2 regions of the Shigella sp. FC1967 genome follow, and region 2 is predicted to be linked to the other one. Evidence: predicted binding sites of a transcription regulator. Region 2 holds the regulator's gene; the other holds the start of a gene.

Region 1 (7,398 bases), on a different contig from region 2:
ATAACGAGTCACTCAATGACCCATAGGCAATTAACCTATCAACAGTTTGAAATAAACGTTATATTTTCTGATGGAAACCCCGTCGGAAATGACTGACAACGTATTCGTTTTGATAATACACCGTCTAAAAATCCTGTTAGATTTTCTGCAATAAATTCTACCTCAGAGGATCTAGATGGAATAATTGCCATGGTCCATAAATTACTATCATTAGATGAAACAACCCAAAAAAGAGTATCGCCATTATCAGTAATACCAATAGGTAAAAGCCCATTACCTTTTGGATACAGAACAAAAGTATAGTAGTCAGGATCGTCATTGATTAATGAATTAAAATCTTCAAGGATCCACACTTTTTGTTGAAAAAAATCAATATACTCATTTTTACTAAAGGGATTAAATAACGTTATAAAATCGGCTATCACGCCTGAACCATATTGTGTAATTAACGCAATATAGTCTTGTGGAAAAGCGTATTTGCCATCAATTAATGGCCATCTCTCTCCTTTTCCATTTTCATAGGGGGATAGAAGGAATAGGTAGTTGCTGATTTAATGCCATTAACATTACTTTCTCACTTGTTTGCAGTCTATTACATCATGTAATTTATGGTATTTTAGAATAAAAATACTCACATTAAAAAGAACATAAACCATGACCACAGCATTACGTACCATTACTTTTATTGATAGCGCTTACCCTAAACCTCATACAATCAAAGAATTTGTTTGGTCTGGTCGATTAGATAAAAATGGACAACTTTGGTTTGATCTTCACCTTAGAAGCGCCGATTACTATTTAAGCGAGGGTAAAGATTATTGTGCTGATAGTGATGATGAAGGATCAGATGATCAGCAAGAATATACCAGCCTTGCACACTGGCAAGATCAAATTGTCTGGGATAATTATCACTGCTGTACACTCTCCTCAACTTATTGGTCTGACGACCAAGGTATTTTACTCAACACAGGAAATGCGCCTTTCGATTTTGATAACTTTGTGACTCATCAATTTAATGTTGATATCGCCCCTCAAATCCATAGTGATGAAGATGAGGATGAAGAATACGCAGAAATCCCTGCTTTTAGTCTTTATTTATTAGGGCATGATGAGTGTACAAAGCATCAAATTACTTTCCAACGTCAATCCAATAATACTTTCCATATTGATTGGACAGGCAAAATCGCACTGACTTACGCGGGTTTTGATGAATTTATCCATCAATTTATTGCCAGATTAGAAAATATTTCTTTTGATGGTTTTTATTTCCCTAAATCATGGGATTTAGATAAAGCGACAGTTGAATTTAAAAAAGTACTTTCTCATTTTGAACACTATGAATTCACATTAATTAACCCTAAAAAGCCAAATTAAACAGTGGAAGCTAAGTTATAGAGGTAAAAACTTATCCATAAAATTATCTATTCTTAGTATCAAGATCGATTTAGATAAACATTTCTTTAATAAGAGATAATGTTTATCTTTATAAATAAACTAAAATTAACATTATCTTTTTATAAGATAGAAAAACATTAGTAATACCAATCTCTTTTTCACATCACTATCTCTTACGCTGTCTAAGCGATTTATTAGTTTTATTTTTAAAATAATGAAACACTCGCCTCTCCATCCCAATAATGCAGATACCCTAGCCCCCCTTTACTGTAAATAACACTTAAATATTCAATATAGCCATTTGTTTATACAGATATTGTCTATACAATAGACAATATTTATGTTTATCAGAGAATTATAATGACTGCCTTACCAAGAAAAAAAACATGGCAGATTATCCTCACTATTATTCTAGTTGGGATAAATTTACGCCCTTTCTTAACCAGCCCCGGCCCTGTTATTGACAATATTATTATTTCAACAGGAATGAGTTATAGCCAAGTCTCGTTACTCACGCTATTACCCATGCTTTTAATGGGCGTAGGTGCACTAATCGTTCCGTTCTTACAGCCTTATATTCAAGTACGTAAAGGACTTTTAGTCGCAATGTTGATGCTTCTTATAGGCTCATTTTCTCGGGCTTATGTTTCTGATGGTAATCAACTATTGCTGACAGCCCTCTTTTGCGGTTTAAGCGTTGCCTATATTCAAGCGGTATTTCCCGGCATTATTAAAGGATGGTTTGGAAATCGAACACCTATTATGATGGGGCTATATTCCGCCATGTTAATGGGAGGTGGTGCACTCGGAGCGCAATTATCCCCTCTTCTTACGGCAAATTATGGCCAGTGGCAAAATGCTTTAGCTTGGTTTGCGCTTCCCGCAGGTTTTGCCTTTATCGCTATTCTTTTTTCAATTCAAAACAGTGTCACCTCTACTAATAAAATATCACTCAATACCTTAATTTGGCGCCCTAGAACAGGATTGCTTATTTTAGGTTTTGGTTGTGTTAATGCAGGTTACGCCTCTGTTGTGGCATGGTTGGCACCTTTCTACCAATCACTAGGAATGCCAAGCGCACAAAGTGGCTCACTTGTCGCCATCCTTTCCCTTTTCCAAGCCTCCGCCGCGTTAATTATTCCTTTCTTAGCAGCTAAAAATCACGATAGACGTTTTTGGCTTACGGTAACATTAATAAGCCAATTTATCGGTTTTGCCGCAATCATGATTATTCCAATGAGTGCTCCTTATCTTTGGAGTATTTTCTTAGGTTGTGGCTTAGGTGGATGTTTTTCCATGATGATGATTGTCGCGCTGGATCATATTCCTGATCCAGCGCAAGCGGGAGCTCTATCAGCCTTAATGCAAGGCGGGGGGTTTATTATTGCCGCGTTTGGCCCATTAGTTGCTGTGCTATTACGCCAGTCGGATGGAAGCTTTACTTATGCATGGGCATTCCATGCTATTTTAGTGATTGTGACTATAGGATTATTTTCAAGATTAAATCCTCGTCATTATGCAAAAGCCTATCCTGCTAATCATCCTACTTAATAGTTCCCTATCTTTAAGACTCCCATAAAATAAGCGCCTTACTTTTTACAAATAAGGCGCTTATCAATGAAATAATCGTACACTACTGATAAAGATAATTAAGCAACAATATGTGTTCCAGTTTCACCTTTTAAGGCAGAAGCTAACTTTTCTGGCGTTGTGATAATAACTCTTTTTCCACCCGCAGCTAAAAATGAGAGGCTAGCTTCAATTTTAGGAAGCATACTCCCTGGAGGAAAATGCCCTTCATGCATATATTGTGTCATTTCTGCAACCGTCGTTTCACCCAACGCTTTTTGTTCTGGTTTGCCGAAATGAATACAGACTTTTTCAACACCTGTGGTGATGATAAGAATATCTGCATGTAATTCTTTGGCGAGCAATGTTGATGACAGATCTTTATCAATAACAGCATCAACACTTTGGTAATTACCATGTTCATTTTTAATAACTGGAATACCACCGCCCCCCACAGCAATCACGATATAACCACACTCTGATAGTGACTTAATTGCCTTAGATTCAATAACATGTTGGGGAATGGGCGAGGCAACTACACGACGATAACCACGACCAGAATCTTCAACAAAGTGCCATTGCGGATTTTCTTGCTTTAATTGCACCATCTCTTGTTCAGAGAAAAATGCACCAATAGGCTTAGTTGGAGAAATAAAATTGGGATCGTTTTTATCAACTTCAACTTGTGTGATAAGGGTAATTGCTTGTGTATTTTGTTCAACACTAAGCTTATTCGTTAACGCTTGTTGTATTAAATAACCAATACCACCTTGTGTATCAGCAACACAGTTGGCTAATGGTGTTAATGGTAAACCTTCTTGCACATGTGCCACTTCGGCGCGACGTAAATCAAGCCCAACTTGTGGCCCGTTACCATGAGTTAATACAATATTGTACCCTTCAGCCACCATATCACTAATATGGGCGGCAACCTCTTGTACTGCTTGTTCTTGATGAGCGATAGACTGGCTAGCATTGTCTTTAATAATACTGTTGCCTCCAATAGCAACCACAACGAGTTCTTTCATATTTCACTCTCAATAATATTATTGGCAATTAAAGTAGAAATAACGCACCTCTACCCTTAGAGGCTGGATTGATAAGGTCACTATATTCGCTAACCATTTTCCCCATTTTTATTTTTAATGAGATAAACATTACCGTATTGAACAATATCTATTCATTAATTGCGCAGGATAATAGCAGAGAATGTAAAGAAAACATCTATTACTCAACGTTTCTCTTATTTAATTTCTGTAAATAGTATTTGAAAGGAAAAGGATAAAAAGCGTTATCAAATATATCGATAACGCCTTATTCAGTAAAAGTACGAGGAAGAGTTAGCGCTTTTTCATTTTGCTATTTGATAAACATCAGGCATATCAGTGATCAGCATATCAACACCCCATTGCTCAAAATCTTTCACTTCTTCAGGATTATTAGGGGTATAACAATAAATTTCATAGCCTGCTTGTTTTAACAATTGGGCTTGTTCTTGCGTAAGATATTTGTAATTACAATGCACACTAAAACCATCAATTGCGTTTAGTGTTTCTAACGCATTATCAGGGATCTCGTCCCATAATTGGCCTCTGCGAATATAAGGCAGGTATCGTTTCATAACGATAAGTGCATGCGTATCAAAAGAAGAAAATAAAATTTGCTCATTCGGAATATCTGCACTTTTTATCATGTCAGAAACGGCTAAGCATAAACGCTCAACATCATCATCAGGCCATGTTTTCAGCTCTATATTAAGCTTTGTTCCTGAACGTTTAATTAGCTGCAATCCTTGTCTTAAAGAAGGAATTTTCTCACCTTGATAGAGTGAACTAAACCAACTTCCCGCATCAAGGCGATGTAAATCATCTAAGGTATGAAAACGCACAGCACCTTGCCCATTCGTGCAACGATTCACTGTTTTATCATGAATAAGCACTGGAACATAATCCGCCGTTAATTGCACATCCGTTTCAATCCATTCGCACCCGAAATCAATCGCCATTTTAAACGCAGCCAATGTATTTTCAGGGGCTTTTCCAGAAAAACCTCGGTGAGCAGCTATCTTCATTTCTCTCTCCTTTTCATTTGTGCCGACATCATGACAACCATTTATGACAGCAATTTGACAGTCATACCATCAATATATCTTCATTTAATTGTCACCCCTTTGTCATAAATAACATTTAGGGTAATTCGAAGATTAGATTGCACCTTTAACTTTCGATTAAAAAGGAAATTCTGCATGTCGATAAAATCAATAACAGGTCTTGCTGTTGCGATGGCGTTATTTACCTCTCCTACACACGCAAAAACACAAATTGAATGGTGGCATGCAATGGGGGGTGCGCTCGGTCAGAAAGTCAATCAAATCGCCTCTGATTTTAATGCCAGTCAATCTGAATATGAGATAAAGCCTGTTTATAAAGGCACTTACGCTGAAACAATGACGAGTGCTGTGGCTTCATTTCGCGCTAAAAACCAACCTGCTATTGTGCAAGTATTCGAAGTGGGTACAGCCAGTATGATGGGAGCTAAAAAAGCTGTTTTTCCTGTTTATCAATTAATGGAAAAAACCAACGAACCTTTTGATCCTAATCGCTATCTTTCTACTGTTACAGGCTATTACACCACTCCTGATGGCAAAATGATGTCACTGCCATTTAATAGTTCCACGCCTGTACTTTATTACAATAAAGCCCTCTTTAAAAAAGCAGGAATAGAACAGCCACCAAAGACATGGAAAGAGATGGAAGCCGTATCTCAAAAACTGCTCGATTCTGGTGTTAAATGTGGATTTACCACCACATGGCAATCATGGACACAAATCGAAAACTTTGGTGCGCGCAATAATTTACCTATTGCGACAAAAAATAACGGCTTCGATGGTTTTGATACCACGTTTCTATTTAATAAAGCACCTTTTGTAGCGCATATTCAACAAATGGCAGATTGGTCTAAATCAGGTATTTTCAAATATGGCGGACGCCAATCGGATGCAATGCCTCTCTTTTATACCCAAGAGTGTGCCATGGTGATGGAATCATCCGCAGGTTTTGCGGGTATTAAAGAGAATATGAAAGGTCTTGATATTGGTGTTAGTCAATTGCCTTACGACGATACTCTCGTACAAGAACCAGCAAATACGCTTATTGGCGGGGCATCGTTATGGGTTATGTCAGGGCGCCCAGATGCCGAATATAACGGCGTTGCCAAATTCTTCACCTATCTTTCAAGCCCTGAAGTGCAAGCCGATTGGCACCAAGCAACAGGTTATTTACCAATCACTAAAGCAGCTTATGCATTAACACAGCAGCAAGGTTTTTATCAGAAAAACCCTGGGGCTGATACCGCAATATTACAAATGACAACGTCAGAGCCTACCGCAAATTCAAAAGGATTACGTTTTGGTAATTTTCTGCAAACACGAGAAATTGTTGATGAAGAGTTAGAGAAAGTCTGGTCAGGGAAACAGAGTGCTCAAGTTGCGTTAGATAATGCAGTTACACGTGGAAATGAGCAATTACGCCGTTTTGAACGTACTCAGCAATAGTCACTTAGATTAGGCGAGCAAAATAGCTCGCCTTCTGTTTTTATCGATTTACTGGATATAGTATGGCATCTCAATCCATTTATTTTAAACAAAAAGGGTTACCACTAGCGCTGATTTTCCCCCAATTAGCTATCACGCTTATCTTTTTTATTTGGCCTGCTGGACAAGCTTTCTTTCAGTCATTTCAATTAGAAGATGCATTTGGGCTTAGTCGAGAATTTGTTGGTTTTGAAAATTTCCAGCGACTTTTTAGCAATCGTTATTACTTTGATAGCTTGGTCACGACACTTCTTTTCAGTATCAGTGTCGTATTTTTATCAATGTTATTAGCACTTGTTTTGGCAGGCATTGCTGAGCAAATTTTGCGAGGTAAACTTTTTTATCGCACTATATTAATTTCACCCTATGCTATTGCGCCGGTTATTGCGGGTTTTCTTTGGTTATTTATGCTTGATCCCACGATTGGTGTATTAAGCCAACAATTAAAAAAAATAGGCATTAATTGGGATCCTGTACTTAATACACATCACGCTATGTGGATGGTGATCTTAACAGCGACATGGAAACAAGTGAGTTATAACTTTCTATTTTTCCTCGCCGCATTGCAATCTGTCCCTAAATCTCTTTTAGAAGCCGCAGCTATCGATGGTAGTGGCCCTATTAAGCGCTTTATGACTATCAGTCTCCCTTTAATTTCTCCCACTACATTTTTCTTACTTGTGGTTAATTTTGCTTATGCCTTTTTTGATACGTTTGCCATTATCCATGCGATGACACAAGGTGGTCCAGGGAGTAGTACATCAACGCTCGTTTATAAAGTCTATAACGATGGTTTCGTCGGATTAGATTTAGGCTCTTCCGCCGCACAATCCGTTATTTTG
Region 2 (7,398 bases):
TTTTCATTAAATCAGTAAATGCGTTAGACATGATTGTCTCCTTGATAAATTTGAGCGCTTAAAGCGTGTCTTAGCTTGAGCTAATCTATGGACATACTATAGGGCTTAGTCGTGATTTATTGATATATAAAAAAATTTAATCAGTTACGTCAAAATATTCGACCTAGTTTTTAACTGTTTGATTTATAATTTATTTATCTGAACATCTAAACTCGGGAGCGAGTTGGCTAATACCTAATCCTCCCGCCTTCTTCACTTTAATTTGTACAGGAATGCGCTCTTTCATAGCTTCTACGTGACTAATTACGCCAATAATTTTGCCGGATGCATTTAGGCTATCGAGAGCATCTAATGCAATATCTAGAGTATCAGGATCTAATGTGCCGAAGCCTTCATCTAGAAATAGTGATTCGATTTGAGTTTTGTTACTGACTAAATCCGACAGCGCTAAGGCGAGAGATAAGCTAACTAAGAAACTTTCGCCACCTGATAGCGTGCGAGTATCTCGCAACGCATCGGCTTGCCACGTGTCGGCAATTTGTAGTTCAAGGCTTGCGGGTGTTTTGCGTTGCAAGAAATAACGTCCATGAAGTTTTTCTAAACGAAGGTTAGCTAAATAAATGAGATGATCAAGTGTTAATCCTTGAGCAAAACGGCTGAATTTATCGCCTGATGCTGATCCGACTAATTCGTTTAAGTAGCTCCAATCATCGAATTGAGATTGTTGTTTGGTAATATGGATCAATAGATCCTGTTGCTCTTTACGTTTTTCCTCATCAATACGCAGTTGCTCTTGAATACGAAACTTCGTTTCTTGTACTTGAGTCATTTGTGTTTCTAACTGCAATAACTGGGCGGTAATTTGTTCAAAATTTTGTTGTGTTACCAATATCGGTTGTTGTGACAAGTGCTGTTGATAGTTATTTACTTGAGTGTCTAAACGTGTTTTCTCTTGCAATAGCTTATCAAGCCGTTGTTTTTGCTGCTCTTGTAAACGATTTCTTTCCTCAACGGATAACAGCGACGCCAGAAATGCCTTTTCATCAGCAAAAGGGCTATTTTTTAATTTATTTTGATATTGTTCAAGAATGGTTTGTGAGTGGACATTAAGCCGTTGTTGTGATTTTTCGTTTTCCTGATATTGACCAATTAGCTGATTTAAACGTATTTCGAGTCGATTTTTTTTCTTCGCTATATTGCTCGATTTGTTTTTGTAACCATTGGCTCTGTTTATCCAACTCATTACGTGCATCTTCAGTAGTTTGTGTCCCGAATAAAGCTTGGCGTTGTGCGTTTAGCTGTTCTTGTTGCTGATTTAATTGTTTTAAATGAACTAAAACAGCATCAAGTTCTTTTTGAGATTCAGATAAATAGCGTTTTCTCTCTTCCAGCGTTAATAACAATTCACGAATTGTTTGTTGTAATTCAGAATGTGTTTTTAAGGTTAATTGATATTGTTGGTTCTCTTTTTTACGCGCAATAAGCCATTGAATTTTGTCTTCAAATTCCTGTAATTCATAACCTTGCTGTTTGACAAGAGATTGAAGCTCCTGCGCTAACTGGGTTTGTTGTTGAAGATATTGCGCTGTTTGCTGTTGTTTATTGGAAACCTCTCTCTGTTGTTGAGCAAATTCATTTTGTTGATGAAACATCGCTTGTTGTTGTTGATTAAATTGCTCTTTGCTATCAGATAACCGTTTGTATTCTTGTTGAATTTGGGCTTCTAATTGTTGATAACTAATCTGTTTTTGTGCCAGTAAATTATCTTCTTTTTCAAGTTCTGAATCTAATTGAGTTAGATCTGTTTCTTCGCTATCAACATCGGGTAATGCGTAAGTTTGAGCTAAAACTCGCCATTGCTGTTTTAATGACGCAATATCTTGTGTGAGCTGCTCAAGTTCAAGACTTAGTTTTTCATTTTGAGCTTGATAGTTAGCGCACTGTGTTTTTTGTTCCACTAACTCTATTGTTAATACATGAACTTGTTGCGTTAAAATATCTAATCGTGTTTTGGTTTCGTCGGGCTTAATTTCTTTGTATTTTTCAACATAAGGATGTTCAGTTGAACCACATACAGGGCATGGGGTGTCTTTAACTAAACGCAGTCTTTCTTCTTCGTATTCTGCTAATTTGCGTATTAAAAGATAATTATCATTTAAGTCTTTGAGATGCTGTTCTTTCTCTTTTAAAACGATGCCATTTTTACTGATGTTTTCAGTTAGCATGACTATTTTTTTGCTGATTGTCTGACTGTGTTTTTTGGTATTGATGTTTCGTTTTTATAGCATGCTGTAATTGAGCCTGTAATCCCATGAGTTTTGCGAGAGCATTTCTTTGCTGAGAAATTTGTTGCAAACGATGAGGGATATCTGCAATGGCATCTGTTTTCTTTTGTTGCTCAATTTGCGTTTGTAATTGACTTAATTGTTCCTGTTGCAACTTAAGCGTGTGCTGTTGTTTTTCTAGTGTATGTGTTGTTTTCTCAAGAGAACGTTTAAGAAACTGTTCTTTTTTCTTGTTCTACTTTTTCGCTTTTCTGGCTAATTAAATTATTTTTCTGTAATTTTCATCATATTGCTCAAAATAACGTTGCCATAAAGGTAAATTTTCAGCAAGTTGAGCATGGGCTGTATGCTGAGTTAAATAGTCATTTAATTCATTGAATTGCGTTTGTGAGCTCGCTAATTGGGTTTCTGTTAACTGTATTTTTTTCTAGATATTCTGACTTTGTTTTCTCTAGCGTATTTTTTTTGCTGTGTTTTTTACTGAAATATCCTGTTGTAGCAAGATTAACTGATTATCTAATGGTGTTACTTTTTTCACGAATAAGCTGTAATATTTGTTGTTTTTTTTCTCATTGTGTTGTTTAAATGTATTACGAGCCTCGACGAGATGCTGATTAATCGGTTGGCTCTGTTGTTCAATCCGTTGTTTTTCTTCTTTTAGTGTTGAGCATTGTGACTCAATATAGGCTTGTTCTTTTAATAGACGGTTTTTTTCATCATAAATTGGACGGATTTTTTCTGCGGGTTCGCTATTTTCAAGACGTTGAATCTCAGGTTTAGCTGCAACTAATGCTGCTTGTGCTAAGTTAACCTCAGTTTGTGCTAATGCTTTGTTTTTACTAAGTTCAGTTTCTTTTTCTTGCCACTGTTGTGCTGCTTGATATTCCTGTTGTTGTTTTTGTAATTGGCGCTCTTTGGCAAAAAGCTCAGTTTGTTCAGTTAATAAAGCTTGGCGAGCATTTTCATCTAATAACGCCATCATTTCGGCTTGCTGTTTTAACGTTTTTAATGCTTGTTCTTCTTCACGCCAATGTTTAAAGATAGATTGGGAAATATGGCGATAAATATCTGTGCCAGTCAGTTCTTCGAGTAATTCAGCGCGAGATTTATCATCCGCATTTAAAAAAGCCGCAAATTGCCCTTGAGAAAGTAACATTGATTTAGTGAAACGATCAAAATCAAGACCCGTGATATTAATGATCATCTCTTTCACTTGGCTTATCTTGCTCGCCAATATTTTGTCTTCGCCACCTATGGTATTGAGTTTAACCAGTTCTGCTTGTGGTGCTTGAAGATTACCATCCTCTTTATAATTAGCACGACGTTGTTCCCAAAATGCACGATAAGCCACACCTTTGACTTCAAATTCAACTTCAGCCAAACATTCTGCTGTATGGCGTGTCATTAACTCATTTTGTGATTGTGTGACTTTATCGAGTCGTGGCGTTCGATGATAAAGCGCTAAACTTATCGCATCTAACAGGGTGGTTTTTCCCGCCCCCGTAGGGCCTGTAATCGCAAATAATCCGTTGCTAATAAAAGGTTCTTGGTTGAAGTTAATTTTCCATTCACCTTTTAAGGAATTAATATTTTTAAATCGCAGACTTAAGATTTTCATTATGCTTCGTTATCCTCTTGTTCTGCCATTTCAACGGCTTGCTTAAACAATGTTGTTAAGCGTGTTTTTATCTCTTCTGAATCAAACTCATGCTGTTCTAAGCGCCTTTCAAAAACATCATAAACGGTTAACTCAGTCAGTGTTTCGTTTTCATTTTGAGTGAATGCTTGGCGTTGTTTTCTGGCTCTTCTTAATAAGATCACATCAAAAAGCGGATCGTGAGTGAGCTCTTGAATACGAGTTTGTATGTCACTGAGATAATCTTGGGTTGAGACTTCGATATCTAACCAAATTGTGGTCTCTATTTCACCGTATTGTTTTTTTTAAGTCCTCAAGTTGTATTGCTATCTCTTTTAATGAACCACGAATAGTGCGTAGTAACTGAAGCTCAGGAATAGGTAAAAGTGTGAGGTTAGTGAGTTTGTCTTGCTCAAAATCGATAAGACAGACGCTTTTCTGTTGTCCGCTCTCATCAAAACTTAAAGGAATAGGGGAGCCACTATAACGAATATGACCTGATTTATTCACCACTTGAGGGCGATGAATATGACCAAGAGCAATATAGTCAAATTCAGGAAATAGGGTTGCAGAAAAAGCCTCTAAAGTCCCAATATAAATTTCACGTACTGAATCGGTGACGCTTGCACCGATAGTCGTGAGATGACCTGTTGCAATAATGGGGATATTTGCATTCAATTTTTTACGTAAATCAAGAGCAACTTGATATTGAGCTTGGTAATAATCAGCAATGGCTTCTTTTAGAGCGTTTTGTTTTTCAGCCCCAGATTGTCCACTTTTGCTGCTGATCATATCTCTGGGGCGTAGATAAGGGATAGTACAAAGCAGTGCTCCCGGAGTGTTATCTTTTTGAGGAAGAATGAGCGGGGCTTGTGGTGTTTCAGTATCAACATTAGCAATAACGGTTGTATTTAAACACGCCAATAGTGATTTTGATTCATTGAGTGTTGCCACCGAGTCGTGATTACCACCAAGAATAACGAGCTGACATTGTGTGTCTCGAATAGCAACCACAAAACGGTTATAAAGTTCTCTGGCATAACTTGGAGGGGAGCCAGTATCAAAAATATCGCCTGCAACAATCAGTGCATCGACTTGATAATGTTTAATTTGTGCTAACAACCAATCAAGAAACTGTTGATGTTCTTTAGCGCGAGTCTTAGTAAAAAAATATTGCCCTAAATGCCAATCTGATGTGTGAATAATCCGCATTACTATCCCTCTTTTTTATCTGTTGGAGAGTATAACGCACCTTACTTTTTTTAGTGAAAACTCAACATAAGCCTTCTTTTTGAGTGACATTTCACCAAAAAACGACTTATTTGCCTTAACAACAGGGATCTATTTCAGTAATGTTAAGGTTAGTCATAAATCTGTCATAAAACTGCATCATAATCATTTTGACCCTCTATATACATTACACAGGATAGAGTATGGCAAGGCGTATTCTTGTTGTTGAAGATGAAACCGCAATTCGAGAGATGATCTGTTTTGTTTTGGAACAAAATGGTTTTCAACCTATTGAAGCAGAAGACTATGATTCTGCATTGAGCTTTCTTATTGATCCTTACCCTGATCTGGTTTTATTAGATTGGATGATCCCTGGGGGATCTGGTTTGCAGGTAATAAAGCAGATGAAACGGGAAAGTAACACCCGTGATATCCCAATTATTATGCTAACTGCGAAAGGGGAAGAAGAAGATAAAGTTCAAGGGTTAGAAACGGGTGCTGATGATTATGTTATCAAACCCTTTTCACCTAAAGAGCTTGTTGCTCGTGTGAAGGCAATTTTACGGCGTTTATCACCAATGTCAGCGGAAGATATCATAGAGTTCAATGGATTAGGACTTGATCCTGTTTCTCATCGGGTGACGAGTCAAGATAAACCGATTGAGATGGGCCCTACCGAATTTAAACTCCTGCACTTTTTTATGACACATCCTGAACGCGTATACAGCAGAGAACAGCTGTTAAACTATGTTTGGGGAACGAATGTTTATGTCGAAGACCGTACTGTTGATGTGCATATTCGTCGTTTACGTAAGGCCATTGAAGAAGATGGTCATGACAGAATGATACAGACAGTACGCGGAACGGGATATCGTTTCTCTGCCCGTTTCTAAGTCAATATGGGAGTAATCGTCAGGTGTTAGAACGACTATCGTGGAAAGCCCTCGTTTGGGGGCTATGTCTATTTTGTTTGCCTGCCTTTATATTATCGCTTTTTATCGGGCATCTTCCTTGGTTGCTGGTGGCATCGCTTCTCAGTGCCCTTGTGTGGCATGCTTATAATTTGCTGAAATTATCTAAATGGTTATGGTTAGATCGCTCGATATTGCCCCCTGAAGGTAGGGGAGGATGGGAGCCTATTTTTTTATGGTATTCGACAAACTCAGCAACGTAATCGTAAGCGACGTAGAGAATTAGGTGATTTAATTAAACGTTTTAGAAGTGGGGCTGAAAGTCTACCCGATGCTGTTGTGATGATGACAAATGAAGGGAATATTTTTTGGTGTAATAGCCTTGCTCAACATCTATTAGGTTTTCGTTGGCCTGAAGATAACGGGCAAACTATTTTTAACTTATTACGTTATCCTGATTTTTTACACTATTTTACTGCGGGTGATTTTAGTCGCCCCTTAACCATTTCACTCAATAATGGCTCTATTGTTGAGTTCCGTGTGATGCCATATAGCGAAGACCAGCGTTTGATGGTAGCTCGTGATGTGACAGAAAAAAATAAACTAGAAAACTCGCGACGTGATTTTTTTGCTAATGTGAGTCATGAGTTAAGAACACCGTTAACCGTTATTCAAGGTTATCTTGAAATGATGGAAGAAAAGAGTGTAGAAAAACCCGCTGAGCATAAAGCGATAGTCACGATGCAAGAGCAAGCTAAACGTATGGATACGCTTGTGCAGCAGCTCTTACAGCTTTCTCGTATTGAATCTGCCCCCCATATTGATTTAAACAAGATTGTTGATATTCCTGCTATTTTGGCTTTATTACAACAAGAAGCTAACTCACTCAGTCAAGGTCAACATCAGATTATTTTTGATGTTGATGAACAGTGGGCTGTTCGTGGTAATGAAGAGCAACTGCGTAGTGCGGTTTCTAATTTAGTGTATAACGCTATTAATCACACTGACGAAGGTTCAACCATAAATGTCAGTTGGAAGAAAATTCCTCAAGGTATGTTATTTAGTGTTTCAGATAATGGGGCGGGGATCAGCGCTGAACACTTAACGCGTTTAACCGAACGTTTTTATCGCGTTGATAAAGCTCGCTCTCGTCATTCTGGTGGAACTGGGTTAGGTTTGGCTATTGTGAAAAAATCATTGCTTCATCATCACTCTCAATTGAATATTGAAAGTAAAGTCGGTGTTGGGAGTACGTTCTCTTTTATCCTTCCTCAAACCCTGCTTACCGCTAAAAAAACACACTAGCAGTATGCTTTTTAAAGGCCTTTATCACTTG

What was found. The regulator PhoB, encoded in region 2, activates phosphate uptake and scavenging genes when phosphate is short. The targets are predictions, from matches to a motif close to CTGTCATAAAACTGNCNNAT.
Region 1: a site for PhoB is predicted at 5,077-5,096, ahead of ugpB (sn-glycerol-3-phosphate ABC transporter substrate-binding protein UgpB). Genes of this name have one in related genera too.

Annotation. Positions count from the first base shown of each region.
Region 1 is NZ_MIIZ01000942.1:2,091-9,488, reverse strand. It holds gene BHE89_RS16285 (SMI1/KNR4 family protein) at 39-425, opposite strand; gene BHE89_RS16280 (hypothetical protein) at 655-1,374, shown strand; gene BHE89_RS16275 (cyanate transporter) at 1,756-2,946, shown strand; gene BHE89_RS16270 (carbamate kinase family protein) at 3,045-3,992, opposite strand; gene BHE89_RS16265 (glycerophosphodiester phosphodiesterase family protein) at 4,316-5,035, opposite strand; gene ugpB (sn-glycerol-3-phosphate ABC transporter substrate-binding protein UgpB) at 5,210-6,517, shown strand; gene ugpA (sn-glycerol-3-phosphate ABC transporter permease UgpA) at 6,580-7,398, shown strand, end outside.
Region 2 is NZ_MIIZ01001042.1:209-7,606, reverse strand. It holds gene BHE89_RS17925 (nitroreductase family protein) at 1-31, opposite strand, end outside; partial or broken gene BHE89_RS27520 (AAA family ATPase) at 191-3,903, opposite strand; partial or broken gene sbcD (exonuclease subunit SbcD) at 3,903-5,133, opposite strand; gene phoB (phosphate regulon transcriptional regulator PhoB) at 5,355-6,044, shown strand; partial or broken gene phoR (phosphate regulon sensor histidine kinase PhoR) at 6,068-7,367, shown strand.